Regions from separate parts of the Limosilactobacillus sp. genome, predicted to be linked through region 3. Evidence: a T-box and tRNA genes for the amino acid it is inferred to sense, from the RefSeq annotation. Region 3 holds a T-box; the other regions hold tRNA genes.
What was found. A T-box is a leader RNA that pairs with one kind of tRNA and senses whether it is charged. The one in region 3 lies ahead of ileS (isoleucine--tRNA ligase), so its partner is inferred to be a tRNA-Ile.

Region 1 (7,193 bases), 700 kb from region 3:
CAAGATTGGCTACGTCCATTTTCTGCCGGAAACGCTTGAGGGCAGCTTAAAGATTCCCCAGCCGTTTCGGGGGATTTTTTATCGTTACGTGATTGCCTTCTACAAGCGGATGGATCACCTGGTAGTGGTGAACCCTTCCTTTATTCCGAAGCTAGCGGACTACGGGATCCCCAAAGAACGGGTTACCTACATCCCCAACTTTGTCGACAGCGATCGGTTCCATCCGGTGACGGCGGCCAAAAAGGCTCAGTTGCGGGATAAGTTCGGCCTGCCCCAGAATCGTTTCATCGTGCTCGGCAGCGGGCAGATCCAGGAGCGAAAGGGGGTTCCCGACTTCATCCGCCTAGCAAAGCAGAATGAAGACGTGCAGTTTGTCTGGGCCGGGGGCTTTTCGTTTGGCCGGCTGACGGACGGTTACCACGAATTAAAGCAGGTGGTGGACGATCCGCCGAAGAACCTGCGCTTCACTGGGATTGTCTCTAGGGACGAAATCGCTGAGCTCAACAATGCGGCGGATCTTTTCCTCCTGCCGTCATACAACGAGCTGTTCCCGATGTCAGTGCTGGAGGCCTTTAGCTGTGGAACTCCGGTGATGCTGCGGGACCTCGACCTGTACCATTCCATCATTGCGGGGGACTACGAGCCGGCCAGCGACGTTACTGAGATGCAGATGAAACTGACCTTCTTGCGTAACGACCCGGCCCGGTTAGATCATTGGCGGCACCAGGCGCACTTGGCAGCCCAGCGTTACTCTAAGGAACACCTGGCCAAGGTTTGGTATGATTTCTATCGTCAGCAAGCACGGGAGGGACAAGCTCGTGAATAGGCGAAACTGGTTAGTATTAATTGCGATGCTGTTGGTCGGCGTCGGCATCATTGCCTACTCGTTGCGGACCGTGAATCTCCATTTGTTGATGAATCAGATCAACACCCTGAACTGGGGCTGGATGCTGGTAGCGGTCCTGTGCATCTGCCTTTACCTCGGTCTGGAAGGGGTTGTTGTCAAGATCTTTATGAACGAGCGGCACCGCGACTTTTCCTGGAAGGATGCTCTGCGCCTGCCGCCAATCGAACAGCTCTTTAACGGCATCACGCCCTTTTCAACCGGTGGTCAGCCGGCACAGCTGGTGGCAATGCTCCAGTCGGGAGTTGATGGGGGCCGGGCGAGCTCAGTCCTCTTAATGAAGTTTGTGGTTTTCCAGGCCATGATCGTCATCAACTTCTTGGTCAGTCTGCTGATTGGTTTTCACTTTATCGCCGCACGGCTGCATGCGCTCTCGTTGCTGGTGATTCTTGGGTTCTTGATTCACTTGAGCGTGATCGTTGGCCTACTGCTCGTGATGTACTGGTACAATTTCACCAAGAAGGCTATGAACATCCTAATTCGCCCAGTCGCCATTTTCGTGAAGCCCGAGCGCTACGAAAAGATGAAGGCGCGCTTGAACGAGATGGTGGACTCCTTCTACCAGGAAAGTTTGAAGATGAAAAAACAGTACAAGATGATGGGGAAGGTCTGCGTGGTGACGCTCTTTCAGCTGCTGTTTTACTACCTGATCCCGTACTTTATTCTCTTGGCCCTGGGGGTTCATCATTTAAACGTTGTGATGGTGGTTAGCCTTCACGTTCTGATCTTTATGATCATCTCACTGTTCCCGATCCCAGGTGGTGCCGGTGGGGCGGAATATAGTTTTTCCGTTCTCTTTGCCAGTTTTGTCCATTCGAATACAAAACTGGTCCTGGCGATGATCCTTTGGCGGTTGATCACCTACTACTTCGGGATGATCGCGGGAATGGTTGCCCTGGTGGTTAAGCCGGATAAGGTTCATGAATGAAAATAAGATTGTCATGCACTTCAGCATGACTTTTTTGTTTACAGAAAATTAAGACAATAGTAATCTAGAATGGTGTCTTTGAAGAAAAGGAGGGGTTGAAATGGCTGATTCACAGCTGGTCCACATTATTCGGCGCCTGACCGCGATGCAGTTTGACCATACTGGGAACCGCCAGCGCCGGACCTTTGAGGTTTTTGGTATTCCGGTCTGTGAAGTGACCTACGTTCAGGATCGCGGCGAGTATATCTTCGTCCGTTTTCGTCCGCGGGAACGATTCCGTTTTGACAATATTGATCTGGTGGCGGTTGAGGTTTTTAACTGTTTGTATGATTTTGAAAATACTTTTTAGATGTTGCAAAAAAGTGTTGACGGGAATCGAAATGGTTGGTATATTAATACATGCTGTTGCGGGGATGCAGTTGATTGCTTCTTCAAAATAGCGGTTGACAGATCTCAGGTGATTTGTTATTATAATAAAGTTGTCTCGTGAGTTTGTTAAAACCGGCAGCAAAAAGGAATTGAAATTTGTTCTTGACAAGCCGCTGATGAGATGATAAAATTTATTTGTTAGTTTTGTGCTAACAAACGGTAGACCTTTGAAAACTGAACAAAGTTTCGACGAATCAAATGTGTAGGGTCTTCAATCACTTCGGTGATTTGAAGCAAAACATTTGCGAAGTCAATTCGCTTAATAACTTTTAATTTGAGAGCTATCTCAAATTCTTATATTTTATATGAGAGTTTGATCCTGGCTCAGGATGAACGCCGGCGGTGTGCCTAATACATGCAAGTCGAGCGCACTGGCCCAACTGATCTGACGTGCTTGCACTGAAGTGACGATGGATTACCAGTGAGCGGCGGACGGGTGAGTAACACGTGGGCAACCTGCCCTGAAGCGGGGGATAACATTTGGAAACAGGTGCTAATACCGCATAACAACGAAAACCACATGGTTTTCGTTTCAAAGATGGTTTCGGCTATCACTTCAGGATGGGCCCGCGGTGCATTAGCTTGTTGGTAGGGTAACGGCCTACCAAGGCAATGATGCATAGCCGAGTTGAGAGACTGATCGGCCACAATGGAACTGAGACACGGTCCATACTCCTACGGGAGGCAGCAGTAGGGAATCTTCCACAATGGGCGCAAGCCTGATGGAGCGACACCGCGTGAGTGAAGAAGGGTTTCGGCTCGTAAAGCTCTGTTGTTGAAGAAGAACGTGCGTGAGAGTAACTGTTCACGCAGTGACGGTATTCAACCAGAAAGTCACGGCTAACTACGTGCCAGCAGCCGCGGTAATACGTAGGTGGCAAGCGTTATCCGGATTTATTGGGCGTAAAGCGAGCGCAGGCGGTTGCTTAAGTCTGATGTGAAAGCCTTCGGCTTAACCGAAGAAGTGCATCGGAAACTGAGCGACTTGAGTGCAGAAGAGGACAGTGGAACTCCATGTGTAGCGGTGGAATGCGTAGATATATGGAAGAACACCAGTGGCGAAGGCGGCTGTCTGGTCTGCAACTGACGCTGAGGCTCGAAAGCATGGGTAGCGAACAGGATTAGATACCCTGGTAGTCCATGCCGTAAACGATGAGTGCTAGGTGTTGGAGGGTTTCCGCCCTTCAGTGCCGCAGCTAACGCATTAAGCACTCCGCCTGGGGAGTACGACCGCAAGGTTGAAACTCAAAGGAATTGACGGGGGCCCGCACAAGCGGTGGAGCATGTGGTTTAATTCGAAGCTACGCGAAGAACCTTACCAGGTCTTGACATCTTGCGCTAACCTAAGAGATTAGGCGTTCCCTTCGGGGACGCAATGACAGGTGGTGCATGGTCGTCGTCAGCTCGTGTCGTGAGATGTTGGGTTAAGTCCCGCAACGAGCGCAACCCTTGTTACTAGTTGCCAGCATTCAGTTGGGCACTCTAGTGAGACTGCCGGTGACAAACCGGAGGAAGGTGGGGACGACGTCAGATCATCATGCCCCTTATGACCTGGGCTACACACGTGCTACAATGGTCGGTACAACGAGTCGCTAACCCGCGAGGGCAAGCTAATCTCTTAAAGCCGATCTCAGTTCGGACTGTAGGCTGCAACTCGCCTACACGAAGTCGGAATCGCTAGTAATCGCGGATCAGCATGCCGCGGTGAATACGTTCCCGGGCCTTGTACACACCGCCCGTCACACCATGGAAGTTTGTAACGCCCAAAGTCGGTGGCCTAACCATTTTGGAGGGAGCCGCCTAAGGCGGGATAGATGACTGGGGTGAAGTCGTAACAAGGTAGCCGTAGGAGAACCTGCGGCTGGATCACCTCCTTTCTAAGGAATAAAACGGAACCTACACATTAGTTGAAACTTTGTTTAGTTTTGAGGGGTTTACCTTCAGAACTTACTGAGACGCTTATTTGGGCCTATAGCTCAGCTGGTTTAGAGCGCACGCCTGATAAGCGTGAGGTCGATGGTTCAAGTCCATTTAGGCCCATTATGGGGAATTAGCTCAGCTGGGAGAGCACCTGCTTTGCAAGCAGGAGGTCATCGGTTCGATTCCGTTATTCTCCATTGCCAATCGCGAGGTTGGCACGAGCTTGTACTTTGAAAACTAAATAATATCTATTTTCTTATTTATTAACTTAAAACAATAAACCGAGAACACCGCGTTATTTGAGTTTTATTAACGAAATAATCGCTAACTCAATTAATCAAGGTGATCACGAAGTGATCATCAAGGTTAAGTTATGAAGGGCGCATGGTGAATGCCTTGGTACTAGGAGCCGATGAAGGACGGGACAAACACCGATATGCTTCGGGGAGTGGTAAGTACACTTTGATCCGGAGATTTCCGAATGGGGAAACCCAAGCACCTTAGTCGGTGCTTGCTTGACCAGTGAATCTATAGCTGGCAAGCGGTAAACGCAGTGAACTGAAACATCTCAGTAGCTGCAGGAAGAGAAAGAAAATTCGATTCCCTGAGTAGCGGCGAGCGAAAGGGGAAGAGCCCAAACCAGTGAGCTTGCTCACTGGGGTTGTAGGACTGAACATTTGAGTTACCAAAGTGCGACGTAGTCGAAACAGTTGGGAAGCTGTGCCAGAGATGGTGAGAGCCCAGTAGGCGAAACGTCACACCCTCAGTTCAGGATCCTGAGTACGGCGGGACACGTGAAACCCCGTCGGAAGCTGCGAGGACCATCTCGCAAGGCTAAATACTACCTAGTGACCGATAGTGAACCAGTACCGTGAGGGAAAGGTGAAAAGCACCCCGGAAGGGGAGTGAAATAGTTCCTGAAACCATGTGCCTACAAGCTGTCGGAGCCCGTTAATGGGTGACGGCGTGCCTCTTGCAGAATGAACCGGCGAGTTATGATTGCATGCAAGGTTAAGGTGGAAAAACCGGAGCCGCAGCGAAAGCGAGTCTTAAATGGGCGTATGAAGTATGTAGTTATAGACCCGAAACCAGGTGACCTACCCATGTCCAGGTTGAAGGTGCGGTAAAGCGCACTGGAGGACCGAACCCGTGTCAGTTGAAAATGGCTGGGATGAGGTGTGGGTAGCGGTGAAATTCCAAACGAACTTGGAGATAGCTGGTTCTCTCCGAAATCTCTTTAGGGGGAGCCTTGAGGTAAGAATCGTGGAGGTAGAGCTACTGTTTGGACAAGGGGCCCGTCATGGGTTACCAACTTCAGATAAACTCCGAATGCCATTGATTTATCCTCAGGAGTCAGACGATGAGTGATAAGATCCACCGTCGAAAGGGGAACAGCCCAGATCACCAGTTAAGGTCCCTAAATATATGCTAAGTGGAAAAGGATGTGGAGTTGCATAGACAACTAGGATGTTGGCTCAGAAGCAGCCATCATTTAAAGAGTGCGTAATAGCTCACTAGTCGAGTGATCCTGCGCCGAAAATGTACCGGGGCTAAGCATATTACCGAAACTGTGGATGTGCACTACGTGCACGTGGTAGGAGAGCGTTCTAAGGGCGGCGAAGTCAGACCGTGAGGACTGGTGGAGCGCTTAGAAGTGAGAATGCCGGTATGAGTAGCGAAAGACAGGTGAGAATCCTGTCCACCGAATGACTAAGGTTTCCTGGGGAAGGCTCGTCCTCCCAGGGTAAGTCGGGACCTAAGCCGAGGCCGAAAGGCGTAAGCGATGGATAACAGGTTGAGATTCCTGTACCAGTTAACTGCGTTTGAGCAATGGAGGGACGCAGGAGGCTAAGCGATCCGCACGATTGGAAGAGTGCGGTCAAGCAGTAAGTCAGGAGTTGAGTCAAATGCTTAACTTCGGGTTGACAAGCTGTGATGAGGAGTGAACTTTTAGTAACGAAGTCGCTGATGTCACACTGCCGAGAAAAGCTTCTAGCAAGTAGTTAACTGCCCGTACCGCAAACCGACACAGGTAGTCGAGGAGAGAATCCTAAGGTGAGCGAGAGAACTCTCGTTAAGGAACTCGGCAAAATGACCCCGTAACTTCGGAAGAAGGGGTGCTGGCCGCAAGGCCAGCCGCAGTGAATAGGCCCAGGCGACTGTTTATCAAAAACACAGGTTTCTGCAAAATCGTAAGATGAAGTATAGGGGCTGACGCCTGCCCGGTGCTGGAAGGTTAAAAGGAAGGGTTAGCTTCGGCGAAGCTCTGAATTGAAGCCCCAGTAAACGGCGGCCGTAACTATAACGGTCCTAAGGTAGCGAAATTCCTTGTCGGGTAAGTTCCGACCCGCACGAAAGGCGTAACGATCTGGGCACTGTCTCAACGAGAGACTCGGTGAAATTGAAATCCCTGTGAAGATGCAGGGTACCCGCGACAGGACGGAAAGACCCCATGGAGCTTTACTGTAGCTTGATATTGAGTGTTTGTACTGCTTGTACAGGATAGGTAGGAGCCGTAGAAAGCGGAACGCTAGTTTCGCTGGAGGCGTTGGTGGGATACTACCTTTGCATTATGACCACTCTAACCCGCAGCACTGAACGTGCTGGGAGACAGTGTCAGGTGGGCAGTTTGACTGGGGCGGTCGCCTCCCAAAAGGTAACGGAGGCGCCCAAAGGTTCGCTCAGAATGGTTGGAAATCATTCGCAGAGTGTAAAGGCACAAGCGAGCTTGACTGCGAGACAGACAGGTCGAGCAGGGACGAAAGTCGGGCTTAGTGATCCGGTGGTTCCGCATGGAAGGGCCATCGCTCAACGGATAAAAGCTACCCTGGGGATAACAGGCTTATCTCCCCCAAGAGTCCACATCGACGGGGAGGTTTGGCACCTCGATGTCGGCTCATCGCATCCTGGGGCTGTAGTCGGTCCCAAGGGTTGGGCTGTTCGCCCATTAAAGCGGTACGCGAGCTGGGTTCAGAACGTCGTGAGACAGTTCGGTCCCTATCCGTCGCGGGC
Region 2 (7,193 bases), 1.6 Mb from region 3:
CAGATGAACATTATTGATGATTTGAAGTGGCGGGGTGCAATCAACCAGGCCACGGACCTCGACGGCTTGAAGAAGCTGACCGAAGACAAGCAGATTGCCCTCTACTGTGGGACCGACCCGACTGGCGATAGCCTGCACATCGGTCACCTGATCCCATTCATGATTCTGAAGAGATTCCAGCTGGCGGGCCACCACCCAGTGATCATTATCGGTGGTGGGACCGGCGCGATCGGTGACCCGTCCGGCCGGAAGACTGAACGGACGCTGAAGACCGAATCCCAGCTGGAGCACAACACCACGGCCCTGACCAACCAGATGAAGAAGCTCTTCGGGACCGAGAACTTCACGATCGTCAACAACTACGACTGGCTGAGCAAGCTCAACATGATCGAGTTCCTGCGTGACTACGGGAAGCTGTTCAACCTGAACACGATGCTGAACAAGGAGGTTGTGGCTAGCCGTCTGGAAGCCGGGATCTCCTTTACCGAGTTTACCTACCAGATTCTGCAGGCGATCGACTTCCTGCACCTCTACCGCAACAACGACGTTCAGCTGCAAATCGGTGGCTCCGACCAGTGGGGGAACATCACGTCTGGAATCGACCTGATCCATAAGATCGAAGGTTCCGACACCGAGGTTTACGGTCTGACGATCCCACTGATGCTCAAGTCTGACGGAACCAAGTTCGGGAAGACTGCCGGCGGGGCGGTTTGGCTCGACCCGAAGAAGACCTCACCGTACGAGTTCTACCAATTCTGGATTAACCAGGATGACCGTGACGTGGTGAAATACCTCAAGTACTTCACCTTCCTTTCCAAGGACGAGATTGACGATCTGGCAGAAAAGGTCAAGACCGAACCGTGGAAGCGGGAAGCACAGCGCCGCCTGGCCGAAGAAGTGACGAAGTTCGTTCACGGCGAAGAAGCCGTCAAGGAAGCGGAACGGATCAGTAAGGCCCTCTTCTCCGGGGATGTTGCTGACCTGTCCGTTGATGAAATTGAACAGGGCTTCAAGAACATGCCATCGGTTGACGTAGAAAATAAGAAGGAAAACATCGTGATCTGGCTAACGGACAATGGGATCGAACCATCCCGTCGGCAGGCACGCCAGGATGTTTCCAACGGTGCCATCCGGATTAACGGTGAAAAGGTTGACGATGTTGACGCGGAGATCGACCCAAGCAGTCACTTTGACGGCAAGTTTGTCATCGTCCGGAAAGGAAAGAAGCACTACTTCCTGGCCCGGGTAAAATAATTTGAAATTTAATTGTTAGTAAACGGCTATTTTGAGCGGCGCATTCCGCTTGAAATAGCCGTTTTATTTTCGCAATTCCTAACATTTGAATTTATGAACATCGGTAAAATACAGGAATGACAAAAAAGTCCAGTCTGTCTATAAAATGGTGGTTGACGTCGGGGGAGTTTCACGGTATAGTAATTAACGTTGTCAAAGGGAACAGCAATGTTTCCTCAAACTTGTCAAATTAATTGTTGACAGTGATTTGGTGACATGATATATTATTTAAGTCGCTTGCGTTAAACAAGTTTGATTGATAAAATTAGTTCTTGACATTTAACCGCAATGTGATATAATTAGTTCGTTAACTGTTTGCGGTTAACGAACGGTAGACCTTTGAAAACTGAACAAAGTTTCGACGAATCAAATGTGTAGGGTCTTCAATCACTTCGGTGATTTGAAGCAAAACATTTGCGAAGTCAATTCGCTTAATAACTTTTAATTTGAGAGCTATCTCAAATTCTTATATTTTATATGAGAGTTTGATCCTGGCTCAGGATGAACGCCGGCGGTGTGCCTAATACATGCAAGTCGAGCGCACTGGCCCAACTGATCTGACGTGCTTGCACTGAAGTGACGATGGATTACCAGTGAGCGGCGGACGGGTGAGTAACACGTGGGCAACCTGCCCTGAAGCGGGGGATAACATTTGGAAACAGGTGCTAATACCGCATAACAACGAAAACCACATGGTTTTCGTTTCAAAGATGGTTTCGGCTATCACTTCAGGATGGGCCCGCGGTGCATTAGCTTGTTGGTAGGGTAACGGCCTACCAAGGCAATGATGCATAGCCGAGTTGAGAGACTGATCGGCCACAATGGAACTGAGACACGGTCCATACTCCTACGGGAGGCAGCAGTAGGGAATCTTCCACAATGGGCGCAAGCCTGATGGAGCGACACCGCGTGAGTGAAGAAGGGTTTCGGCTCGTAAAGCTCTGTTGTTGAAGAAGAACGTGCGTGAGAGCAACTGTTCACGCAGTGACGGTATTCAACCAGAAAGTCACGGCTAACTACGTGCCAGCAGCCGCGGTAATACGTAGGTGGCAAGCGTTATCCGGATTTATTGGGCGTAAAGCGAGCGCAGGCGGTTGCTTAAGTCTGATGTGAAAGCCTTCGGCTTAACCGAAGAAGTGCATCGGAAACTGAGCGACTTGAGTGCAGAAGAGGACAGTGGAACTCCATGTGTAGCGGTGGAATGCGTAGATATATGGAAGAACACCAGTGGCGAAGGCGGCTGTCTGGTCTGCAACTGACGCTGAGGCTCGAAAGCATGGGTAGCGAACAGGATTAGATACCCTGGTAGTCCATGCCGTAAACGATGAGTGCTAGGTGTTGGAGGGTTTCCGCCCTTCAGTGCCGCAGCTAACGCATTAAGCACTCCGCCTGGGGAGTACGACCGCAAGGTTGAAACTCAAAGGAATTGACGGGGGCCCGCACAAGCGGTGGAGCATGTGGTTTAATTCGAAGCTACGCGAAGAACCTTACCAGGTCTTGACATCTTGCGCTAACCTAAGAGATTAGGCGTTCCCTTCGGGGACGCAATGACAGGTGGTGCATGGTCGTCGTCAGCTCGTGTCGTGAGATGTTGGGTTAAGTCCCGCAACGAGCGCAACCCTTGTTACTAGTTGCCAGCATTCAGTTGGGCACTCTAGTGAGACTGCCGGTGACAAACCGGAGGAAGGTGGGGACGACGTCAGATCATCATGCCCCTTATGACCTGGGCTACACACGTGCTACAATGGTCGGTACAACGAGTCGCTAACCCGCGAGGGCAAGCTAATCTCTTAAAGCCGATCTCAGTTCGGACTGTAGGCTGCAACTCGCCTACACGAAGTCGGAATCGCTAGTAATCGCGGATCAGCATGCCGCGGTGAATACGTTCCCGGGCCTTGTACACACCGCCCGTCACACCATGGAAGTTTGTAACGCCCAAAGTCGGTGGCCTAACCATTTTGGAGGGAGCCGCCTAAGGCGGGATAGATGACTGGGGTGAAGTCGTAACAAGGTAGCCGTAGGAGAACCTGCGGCTGGATCACCTCCTTTCTAAGGAATAAAACGGAACCTACACATAGTTGAAACTTTGTTTAGTTTTGAGGGGTTTACCTTCAAAACTTACTGAGACGCTTATTTGGGCCTATAGCTCAGCTGGTTTAGAGCGCACGCCTGATAAGCGTGAGGTCGATGGTTCAAGTCCATTTAGGCCCATTATGGGGAATTAGCTCAGCTGGGAGAGCACCTGCTTTGCAAGCAGGAGGTCATCGGTTCGATTCCGTTATTCTCCATTGCTAACCGTGAGGTTGGCACGAGTTTGTACTTTGAAAACTAAATAATATCTATTTTCTTATTTATTAACTTAAAACAATAAACCGAGAACACCGCGTTATTTGAGTTTTATTAACGAAATAATCGCTAACTCAATTAATCAAGGTGATCACGACGTGATCATCAAGGTTAAGTTATGAAGGGCGCATGGTGAATGCCTTGGTACTAGGAGCCGATGAAGGACGGGACAAACACCGATATGCTTCGGGGAGTGGTAAGTACACTTTGATCCGGAGATTTCCGAATGGGGAAACCCAAGCACCTTAGTCGGTGCTTGCTTGACCAGTGAATCTATAGCTGGCAAGCGGTAAACGCAGTGAACTGAAACATCTCAGTAGCTGCAGGAAGAGAAAGAAAATTCGATTCCCTGAGTAGCGGCGAGCGAAAGGGGAAGAGCCCAAACCAGTGAGCTTGCTCACTGGGGTTGTAGGACTGAACATTTGAGTTACCAAAGTGCGACGTAGTCGAAACAGTTGGGAAGCTGTGCCAGAGATGGTGAAAGCCCAGTAGACGAAACGTCACACCCTCAGTTCAGGATCCTGAGTACGGCGGGACACGTGAAACCCCGTCGGAAGCTGCGAGGACCATCTCGCAAGGCTAAATACTACCTAGTGACCGATAGTGAACCAGTACCGTGAGGGAAAGGTGAAAAGCACCCCGGAAGGGGAGTGAAATAGTTCCTGAAACCATGTGCCTACAAGCTGTCGGAGCCCGTTAATGGGTGACGGCGTGCCTCTTGCAGAATGAACCGGCGAGTTATGATTGCATGCAAGGTTAAGGTGGAAAAACCGGAGCCGCAGCGAAAGCGAGTCTTAAATGGGCGTATGAAGTATGTAGTTATAGACCCGAAACCAGGTGACCTACCCATGTCCAGGTTGAAGGTGCGGTAAAGCGCACTGGAGGACCGAACCCGTGTCAGTTGAAAATGGCTGGGATGAGGTGTGGGTAGCGGTGAAATTCCAAACGAACTTGGAGATAGCTGGTTCTCTCCGAAATCTCTTTAGGGGGAGCCTTGAGGTAAGAATCGTGGAGGTAGAGCTACTGTTTGGACAAGGGGCCCGTCATGGGTTACCAACTTCAGATAAACTCCGAATGCCATTGATTTATCCTCAGGAGTCAGACGATGAGTGATAAGATCCACCGTCGAAAGGGGAACAGCCCAGATCACCAGTTAAGGTCCCTAAATATATGCTAAGTGGAAAAGGATGTGGAGTTGCATAGACAACTAGGATGTTGGCTCAGAAGCAGCCATCATTTAAAGAGTGCGTAATAGCTCACTAGTCGAGTGATCCTGCGCCGAAAATGTACCGGGGCTAAGCATATTACCGAAACTGTGGATGTGCACTATGTGCACGTGGTAGGAGAGCGTTCTAAGGGCGGCGAAGTCAGACCGTGAGGACTGGTGGAGCGCTTAGAAGTGAGAATGCCGGTATGAGTAGCGAAAGACAGGTGAGAATCCTGTCCACCGAATGACTAAGGTTTCCTGGGGAAGGCTCGTCCTCCCAGGGTAAGTCGGGACCTAAGCCGAGGCCGAAAGGCGTAAGCGATGGATAACAGGTTGAGATTCCTGTACCAGTTAACTGCGTTTGAGCAATGGAGGGACGCAGGAGGCTAAGCGATCCGCACGATTGGAAGAGTGCGGTCAAGCAGTAAGTCAGGAGTTGAGTCAAATGCTTAACTTCGGGTTGACAAGCTGTGATGAGGAGTGAACTTTTAGTAACGAAGTCGCTGATGTCACACTGCCGAGAAAAGCTTCTAGCAAGTAGTTAACTGCCCGTACCGCAAACCGACACAGGTAGTCGAGGAGAGAATCCTAAGGTGAGCGAGAGAACTCTCGTTAAGGAACTCGGCAAAATGACCCCGTAACTTCGGAAGAAGGGGTGCTGGCCGCAAGGCCAGCCGCAGTGAATAGGCCCAGGCGACTGTTTATCAAAAACACAGGTTTCTGCAAAATCGTAAGATGAAGTATAGGGGCTGACGCCTGCCCGGTGCTGGAAGGTTAAAAGGAAGGGTTAGCTTCGGCGAAGCTCTGAATTGAAGCCCCAGTAAACGGCGGCCGTAACTATAACGGTCCTAAGGTAGCGAAATTCCTTGTCGGGTAAGTTCCGACCCGCACGAAAGGCGTAACGATCTGGGCACTGTCTCAACGAGAGACTCGGTGAAATTGAAATCCCTGTGAAGATGCAGGGTACCCGCGACAGGACGGAAAGACCCCATGGAGCTTTACTGTAGCTTGATATTGAGTGTTTGTACTGCTTGTACAGGATAGGTAGGAGCCGTAGAAAGCGGAACGCTAGTTTCGCTGGAGGCGTTGGTGGGATACTACCCTTGCATTATGACCACTCTAACCCGCAGCACTGAACGTGCTGGGAGACAGTGTCAGGTGGGCAGTTTGACTGGGGCGGTCGCCTCCCAAAAGGTAACGGAGGCGCCCAAAGGTTCGCTCAGAATGGTTGGAAATCATTCGCAGAGTGTAAAGGCACAAGCGAGCTTGACTGCGAGACAGACAGGTCGAGCAGGGACGAAAGTCGGGCTTAGTGATCCGGTGGTTCCGCATGGAAGGGCCATCGCTCAACGGATAAAAGCTACCCTGGGGATAACAGGCTTATCTCCCCCAAGAGTCCACATCGACGGGGAGGTTTGGCACCTCGATGTCGGCTCATCGCATCCTGGGGCTGTAGTCGGTCCCAAGGGTTGGGCTGTTCGCCCATTAAAGCGGTACGCGAGCTGGGTTCAGAACGTCGTGAGACAGTTCGGTCCCTATCCGTCGCGGGCGTAGGAAATTTGAGAGGACCTGTCCTTAGTACGAGAGGACCGGGATGGACATACCGCTGGTGTACCAGTTGTTCCGCCAGGAGCATCGCTGGGTAGCTATGTATGGACGAGATAAACGCTGAAAGCATCTAAGTGTGAAACTCGCCTCGAGATGAGATTTCCCATTCCCTTCGGGGAAGTAAGACCCCACAAAGATGATGTGGTAGATAGGATGGAAGTGGAAGTGCAGTGATGCATGGAGCGGACCATTACTAATCGGTCGAGGACTTAACCAAGAAGAGCGGTTAGGTTTATTGAAGGGAATAGATATTGTTTAGTTTTGAGAGCATAAGCTCTCACCCGAGAGGGTAGTGTGGTGATGATGGCTTGAAGGATACACCTGTTCCCATGCCGAACACAGCAGTTAAGCTTCAACACGCCGAAAGTAGTTGGGGGATCGCTCCCTGCGAGGATAGGACGTTGCCACGCTAATGCTGACTTAGCTCAGTTGGCAGAGCACCTCACTAGTAATGAGGAGGTCGGAGGTTCGAGCCCTCTAGTCAGCATAAGTTACACTTTATAAGTGTTCAGAAGTCTTCATGTCAGGTTGTTAAAAGCTTGATATGAAGGCTTTTTTGATACTTCTGATATTAAAATGAATTCTTTTTATATTGATCTAAATTACACCTCAGACACAATATCAGACACACTGGACGAGAAGAACAAAAGTTGTGTGTCTGAAAAATTAGAAGGGGCCTCGACACCTGATATATCAGCATTTATAAGCTAATTGTCAGTGTGTCTGGTGTGTTGAAAAT
Region 3 (7,193 bases):
ATCGCTTCAGAAGCATGCTGAATAATTTATTCGACTAATTTTCACGGAGGAACAGCTGTATGGACAATGAAACACAAACAATGGAAAATGAATTCGCTGGCGCGCGCATCAAGGTAATCGGCGTCGGTGGCGGTGGTGGCAACGCCGTCAACCGGATGATTACCGAGAAGGTGCAGGGGGTTGACTTTATCGTTGCCAACACCGACCTCCAGGCACTGAACGCTTCCCAGGCACCAACGAAGATTCAATTAGGCCCTAAGCTGACCAAGGGACTGGGCGCGGGTTCCAATCCGGAAGTCGGCAACAAGGCGGCCGAAGAAAGCGAAGAGCAGATCCAAAAGGCCTTAGAGGGTGCGGACATGGTCTTCATCACCGCCGGCATGGGTGGTGGTACCGGGACCGGTGCCGCTCCGGTAATTGCCAAGATTGCCAAGGATAGCGGTGCCCTGACCGTCGGTGTCGTTACCCGGCCGTTCTCCTTTGAGGGTCCCCGGCGTTCCAAGTACGCCACCGAGGGTCTGGACAACCTGAAGGCCAACGTGGACACCTTGATCATCGTTGCCAACAACCGCCTGCTGGAAATGATTGACAAGAAGACGCCGATGATGGAAGCCTTCAAGGAGGCCGACAACGTTCTGCGCCAGGGTGTTCAGGGGATTTCCGACCTGATCGTGACCCCAGGTTACATCAACCTGGACTTTGCCGACATCAAGACCCTGATGTCCAACCAGGGTGCCGCCCTGATGGGTGTCGGTTCCGCTACCGGCGAAAACCGGGCCACGGAGGCCACCAAGAAGGCCATCTCCTCACCACTGCTGGAAGTTTCCATTAACGGGGCTCAGCACGTTCTGATGGACATCACCGGTGGCAAGGACCTGTCGATGTTTGAAGCCCAGGAGGCCTCGGACGTTATTCGTCAGGCTGCCGGCACGGACGTCGACATTGCCTTTGGGATGTCTCTGAACGAGAAGATGGGTGACGGCGTTCGGGTTACCGTAATCGCCACCGGAATCGACAAGACCAAGGCCAACAACCCGGCCCCAGCCCGGCAGGCTGCACCTCAGGCCCAACAGACCCAGCCAGCAGCTCAACCATCGGCCGCTGAATCACAAAAGCCAGCGGATCCGTTTGACGGCTGGAACGACCCGACTGCTGACACCACGGACGACAAGGCCGGTGCGGCAGATCACAACCAATTTTCACACGTCGACAAGCCGGAATTTAACGTCTTCAACGATGATACGGCTAATTCCGACGACGGTGATGATGACACGAACCTGTCAACGCCACCGTTCTTCAAGAACCGGCGTAAATAATGAAATCGTGGGGCGGTTTAATGGATGTTAAACGACGCCCTTTTTCGTATATTTTGCAGTAGAAGGAGGAATCATAATGGCAGGTATTTTTAAGAGCCTCTTCGGTGACGACACCGCCGCCGACGAGTACTACCAAGAGGACCAGGCAAGTGAACCGAGTCGTGACGACAACGTGGTTTCCTTTAGCCAGGCCAAGCGGGCTCGGGGCGACCGGATGAGCCGGATCGCCCTCTATGAACCGCGTCTCTATGCCGACGTCAAGCAGATTGCCACCCAGCTTTTGAAGGGCCAGGCGGTCATCGTCAACTTTACCCAGATGGACGACCGCAACGCCAAGCGGGTGGTGGACTTCTTGAACGGGGCCACCTTCGCAATCGACGGGGACATCAAGCGGATCGGCAAGGAGATTTTCCTGTGCACGCCGAAGAATTACGAGGTGTCTGGTGATCTCAGTGCCGGGCTGAAGATGGACGGCACGAGCCTGACCAACAACTAGGGGGATCGCGATGCTTGGATACATTATCTGGTGCCTGGACTGGCTGATCAACGCCTACATCATGGTGATCGTCGTCTGGTGCCTCTTATCATGGTTCCCCAATGCCCGGGGGACCCGGCTGGGCGAAATTGTTGACCGCCTGGTAGAACCCTACATGCGCTGGTTTGACTTCATTCCACCGCTGGGCGGGATCAGCTTTTCACCCGTTGTTGCAATTATCGTTTTATATTTGGTTCAGGACGGCCTGACCTTCTTGAGCCGTCTCTTGTAAGCGAGTAATGACTATGGATGATCAAAACATTAAACAGCATTTCCGGCCGGATGAGGCGCCGCTGATTGACCAGATCAACGACTGGATTGCCACGGCGACGGCCCAGTACCGGCCGGTCTTAACGTCATTTTTGAATCCCCGGCAACGCTACATTGCCCAGACCCTGGCCAACCGGTCGGATGAGATCAAGGCTGCCAGTGACGGGGGCTGGCCGGGAGCCGAGATGCAGCGGCTGCTCTTTTATCCCAACTACTACCAACCCCAGCCGGCGGACTTTGACCTGCAGGTGCTAGCGGTTGACTACCCGACCAAGTTTGCCGAACTCCACCACCGGCAGATCATGGGGACCCTCTTGGGCGAAGGAATGGCCCGGGAGGCCTTTGGCGATATTTTAACCGACGGCACGCACTGGCAGGTGGTGGTGACCAGCGAGATGGCCCGCTTCCTGCATCAGAACGTCAACCACGTCGGTAAGGTCAAGGTCAAGTGGCTGGCGGTTGATCAGGCACTGACCCCGGTCGAGGACTGGGAGGAGCTGACGACGACCGTGACGTCAATGCGCCTCGACAGCGTGGTGGCGGCCGGCTTCAACTATTCACGCAACCGGGCCAAGCAGTTGATCGAACGTGGTCTGGTACGGCTGAATTGGGAAGAAACGACCCGGCCGGACTACCCGATTGTCGAACACGACCTGCTCTCGGTCCGGCACGCCGGTAGATTGCGGATCGACGCGGTTGGTGGCAAAACGCGCAAACAGAAAAACATGGTGAAGATGTCCGTCGTGCGGGCATAGGATTTAATTGGAGGAAGACACAATGGGATTAACAATCGAGCAAATCAATAATCAGGAATTCTCAACGAAGATGCGGGGCTACAATCAGGACGAGGTCCGCAAGTTCATCCAGGAGGTTTCCCAGACCGTTCAGGAACTGACTGAGGAAAACCACGCCCTGAAGGAAAACATCAAGGCCGACGAGGGCAAGCTGAAGTACTTCACCGAGCTGAAGGACTCCTTGAACAAGTCCATCCTGGTAGCCCAGGAGGCCGCCGACAAGGTCAAGACCAACGCCAAGCGCGAGGCCGACATCATGATCCGCGAGGCCCAGAAGCAGGCCACCGACATCGTCTCCGAGGCCAACGAGAAGTCCAACCAGGTGATCGAAACGAGCGCCGAGGACACCCGGAAGCTGACCACCGAGACCAACGACCTGAAGAAGCAGACCCGGATCTTCCGTCAGCGCCTGCAAGTGATGCTCGAATCCCAGCTGGAAGTTGTCAAGAGTGACGAATGGGACAAGCTGCTGGCCACCGACAGCAGCGACAAGTACGACGAAATCCAAAAGATCCTGGGAGCAAGGGTTGACAACCATTCGAATGACAGTGTAGAATCATCATCAATCACTTCAGATGGTGACTTCAGTGCTGCGGCCCAGAATGCCGCTGGTCCCGACCAGCCGGCAGTCGAGATGCCCGCTTCGGAGCCGGCTGATTCCACGACGCCAGGCTCCGTGGAACCGGCAGTGGATCCGTCCAACGCCGACTCCGGGCAGACGGTCGTTGTCTTCCCAGACGACGATTCCAACAACAACTAAGTCCAGATCTGAACTATAGTGCTCTAATAAAACGTTGAGGAGAATTGAGAAGGTCCTAATGATTCAGCGAGCCGGCAGGTGGTGTGAGGCCGGCATTCAGGGATCTTCTCTGATCGGCTCCGAGTGACCAGCTTAAATTCAGTAGGCTGGTTCGGTTCATTACCGTTAACCAATGCCTGAGGAGGTCTTTTGGACCTTGAATTTGGGTGGTACCACGAATAGCTTCGTCCCATGCGGGATGGGGCTTTTTTTATTGGAGCAAGTAGATGCATAACTGAAAGGGGTAATTGTGATGCGGGTTAAAGACACGCTTAACATCGGTCGGACCAAGTTCCCCATGCGTGGGAAGCTGCCGGTCACCGAGGCCCAACGCGAACAGCTTTGGGAAGAAAACAAGGTTTATCAACTGCGACAAAAATTAAATGAGGGCAAGCCAACCTTCGTGCTCCACGATGGCCCTCCGTACGCCAACGGGAACATTCACATTGGCCACGCCATGAACAAGATTTCCAAGGACTTCATCGTCCGCTACAAGTCGATGACCGGCTACCGGGCACCGTACGTTCCGGGCTGGGATACCCATGGTCTGCCGATTGAACACCAGCTGACCAAGGCCGGCTACGACCGCAAGAAGATGTCGACCAGTGAGTTCCGTGACCTCTGCCGCAAGTACGCCTTGGAACAGGTTGACAAGCAGCGGACCGACTTCAAGCGCCTTGGGGTCAGCGGTGACTGGGACCACCCGTACCTGACGCTGGCCAAGGAATTTGAAGCCGCCCAGATCCGAGTCTTCGGCGAATTTGCCAAGAAGGGGCTGCTCTACCAGGCCAAGAAGCCAGTTTACTGGTCATGGTCCTCCGAATCCGCCCTGGCCGAAGCCGAGGTTGAATACCACGACGTCGTTGCCAAGACGGCCTTCTTCGCCGAACAGATCAAGGACGGCAAGGGGATCTTGGACGACAACACCTACCTGGTTGCCTGGACCACCACCCCATGGACCGTTCCGGCTTCCGAGGCCGTGGCGGTCAACGCCAAGTTTGATTACTCCGTGGTCAAGCCAGCCGGTGATGACCGGAAGTTTGTCCTGGCAACCGACCTGCTCGAATCCGTTGCCGAAAAGTTCGGCTGGGAAGACTACGAGGTTGTTTCCCACCTGAGCGGGGCCGACATGGAAGGCATGACCACCAAGCACCCGTACCTGGACCGCGACATCCTCGTCGGGACGGCCGACTACGTTACTGCCGATGCCGGTACCGGGATGGTCCACACCGCCCCGGGCTATGGTGACGACGACTACCACTTTGGGATCAAGTACCACCTGCCAATCTTGGCACCAATTACCGCCCAGGGGGTCCTGACCAAGGAAAACGGCCCCGACTTCGATGGCGTCTTCTACCAGGATGCCGATGACATCTCCTTGAAGAAGCTGGAAGAATCCGGTGCGCTCCTCCTGCAGGAACCGCTGAAGCACTCCTATCCATTTGACTGGCGGACCAAGAAGCCGATCATCTTCCGGGCCACCGACCAGTGGTTCGTTTCCATCGAAAAGATGCGCCAGGACATCCTGGACGCCCTGGAAAAGGTTGAATACCACCCATCATGGGGGAAGGTTCGCCTGCGCAACATGATCAAGGACCGTGGCGACTGGGTTATCTCCCGTCAGCGGGTCTGGGGCGTGCCGCTGCCGATCTTCTACGCCGAAGATGGCACCCCGATCATGGAGGAAGAAACGATCAACCACGTCGCCGATCTCTTCGCCAAGTACGGCTCCAACGTCTGGTTCGACCGTGACGCTAAGGATCTCCTGCCGGAAGGCTACACCAACGAGCATTCACCTCACGGCAAGTTCACCAAGGAAACCGACATCATGGACGTCTGGTTCGACTCCGGTTCTTCCCACCAGGGTGTCTTAGCCGAGCGGGACTACCTGACCTACCCGGCCGACATGTACCTGGAAGGGTCCGACCAGTACCGTGGCTGGTTCAACTCCAGTCTGATCACCAGCGTGGTCTGCTCCGGCCAGGCTCCTTACAAGGCCGTCATTTCCCAAGGATTTACCCTGGATAAGCACGGCAAGAAGATGAGTAAGTCGATGGGGAACGTCATCGACCCGAACAAGGTGGTTAAGCAGATGGGGGCCGAAATCATTCGGCTCTGGGTCATGAGTGCCGACACCTCCGCCGACGTCCGTGTTTCGATGGGGACCTTCCAGCAGATCTCCGAGGCCTACCGGAAGCTGCGGAACACCTTCCGCTTCCTGCTGGCCAACACCAGCGACTTCAACGCCGCTGAGGACACCGTTTCCTACGAGAAGCTCGAGGCCGTCGACCAGTACATGCTGGTCAACTTCAACCGCTTCTTGAAGCAGATGCGGACGGACTTCGACCAGTACGACTTCCTGGACGCTTACAAGCTCCTGATCAACTTCGTCAACAACGACCTGTCCGCCTTCTACATGAACGTGGCCAAGGACGTCCTCTACATCGAACCGGCCGACTCCCACGTTCGCCGCTCGATGCAGACGGTCTTCTACCAGATCCTGGTCAGCCTGGTTAAGCTCCTGACGCCAATTCTGCCGCACACGACGGAAGAGGTTTGGGGCTACATGAATGAACCAGAAGAATTCGTTCAGCTGACCGACATTCCGGAGGCCCGCGACTACGATGGGGCCGCCGACCTGCTCGACAAGTGGACGGGCTTCATGGAAGTTCGCTCCCACGTCCTGAAGGGCTTGGAAGAGGCCCGGAACGCCAAGCTGCTCAGCAAGGCTTCCCAGGCCCAGATCGACCTCTACTTAAACGACGCTCAGACCCGGCTGCTTGACAGCCTGGACGCAGACATCGCCCTGTTGCTCGGCGTTCCCGCCCTGCACATTCACCCGTTGGACGAAGCACCGGACAGTGCCGACAAGTACGACGATGGCGTTGCCGTAACCGTTACGGCCGCACCGGGCGAGACCTGTGCACGGTGCCGGATGGTCAAGGAAGACGTCGGCAGCGACTCGGCATACTCAACCCTGTGTGCGCGTTGTGCCCAGATCGTGCGGACTAACTTCCCGGAGACGGTTGCCGAAGGTCTTGAAAAATAGTTAAGAAGACGCCGGGGATGAGTCATTTCATGACAATTGATCCCTAGCGGTGTAAAATGTGGCTGGAAGAAAACTTTTGTTTTCTCCCAGCCACTTTCGCATTCTTAAATATTAATTAAAAAGATAACGTGGAAAATAACCGTGGGGCTAGTGTCTAGCTACGGACGAAAGCCGACGCCTCCAGCGCCGACTCCCGCCCTAGGCTAGCCATACGCCCCACTTTGCTGGTTATTTCCCACTCACAAATAAGTAGGTGAACACATGCTAACAGGCAAAGTAAAAAGTTTTGATGAACAGAAGGGCTGGGGCTTTATCCAGGTGCCCAACGAGGGTGAGATCTTCGTCCACTACCACGGAATCGAAGGAACCCACCGGCGGGTGCTGACGGCCGGTCAGGACGTTTCCCTGGTGATTGTGCAGGGTAAGCGGG

Region 1: it encodes a tRNA-Ile, which carries the amino acid that the T-box ahead of ileS (isoleucine--tRNA ligase) is inferred to sense. The anticodon was not compared.
Region 2: it encodes a tRNA-Ile, which carries the amino acid that the T-box ahead of ileS (isoleucine--tRNA ligase) is inferred to sense. The anticodon was not compared.

Annotation. Positions count from the first base shown of each region.
Region 1 is NZ_JAKVPE010000001.1:792,820-800,012, reverse strand. Features, by position in the region: gene LKE23_RS03930 (glycosyltransferase family 4 protein) at 1-826, shown strand, start outside; gene LKE23_RS03925 (lysylphosphatidylglycerol synthase transmembrane domain-containing protein) at 819-1,832, shown strand; gene LKE23_RS03920 (DUF1797 family protein) at 1,933-2,181, shown strand; rRNA gene LKE23_RS03915 (16S ribosomal RNA) at 2,563-4,138, shown strand; tRNA gene LKE23_RS03910 (tRNA-Ile) at 4,227-4,301, shown strand; tRNA gene LKE23_RS03905 (tRNA-Ala) at 4,306-4,378, shown strand; rRNA gene LKE23_RS03900 (23S ribosomal RNA) at 4,546-7,193, shown strand, end outside.
Region 2 is NZ_JAKVPE010000001.1:1,662,559-1,669,751, forward strand. Features, by position in the region: gene tyrS (tyrosine--tRNA ligase) at 4-1,254, shown strand; rRNA gene LKE23_RS07795 (16S ribosomal RNA) at 1,767-3,342, shown strand; tRNA gene LKE23_RS07800 (tRNA-Ile) at 3,430-3,504, shown strand; tRNA gene LKE23_RS07805 (tRNA-Ala) at 3,509-3,581, shown strand; rRNA gene LKE23_RS07810 (23S ribosomal RNA) at 3,749-6,671, shown strand; rRNA gene rrf (5S ribosomal RNA) at 6,748-6,864, shown strand; tRNA gene LKE23_RS07820 (tRNA-Thr) at 6,869-6,941, shown strand.
Region 3 is NZ_JAKVPE010000001.1:96,741-103,933, forward strand. Features, by position in the region: gene ftsA (cell division protein FtsA) at 1-38, shown strand, start outside; gene ftsZ (cell division protein FtsZ) at 60-1,316, shown strand; gene LKE23_RS00445 (cell division protein SepF) at 1,390-1,812, shown strand; gene LKE23_RS00450 (YggT family protein) at 1,823-2,083, shown strand; gene LKE23_RS00455 (YlmH family RNA-binding protein) at 2,097-2,876, shown strand; gene LKE23_RS00460 (DivIVA domain-containing protein) at 2,899-3,675, shown strand; T-box leader at 3,701-3,910, shown strand; gene ileS (isoleucine--tRNA ligase) at 3,968-6,763, shown strand; gene LKE23_RS00470 (cold-shock protein) at 7,025-7,193, shown strand, end outside.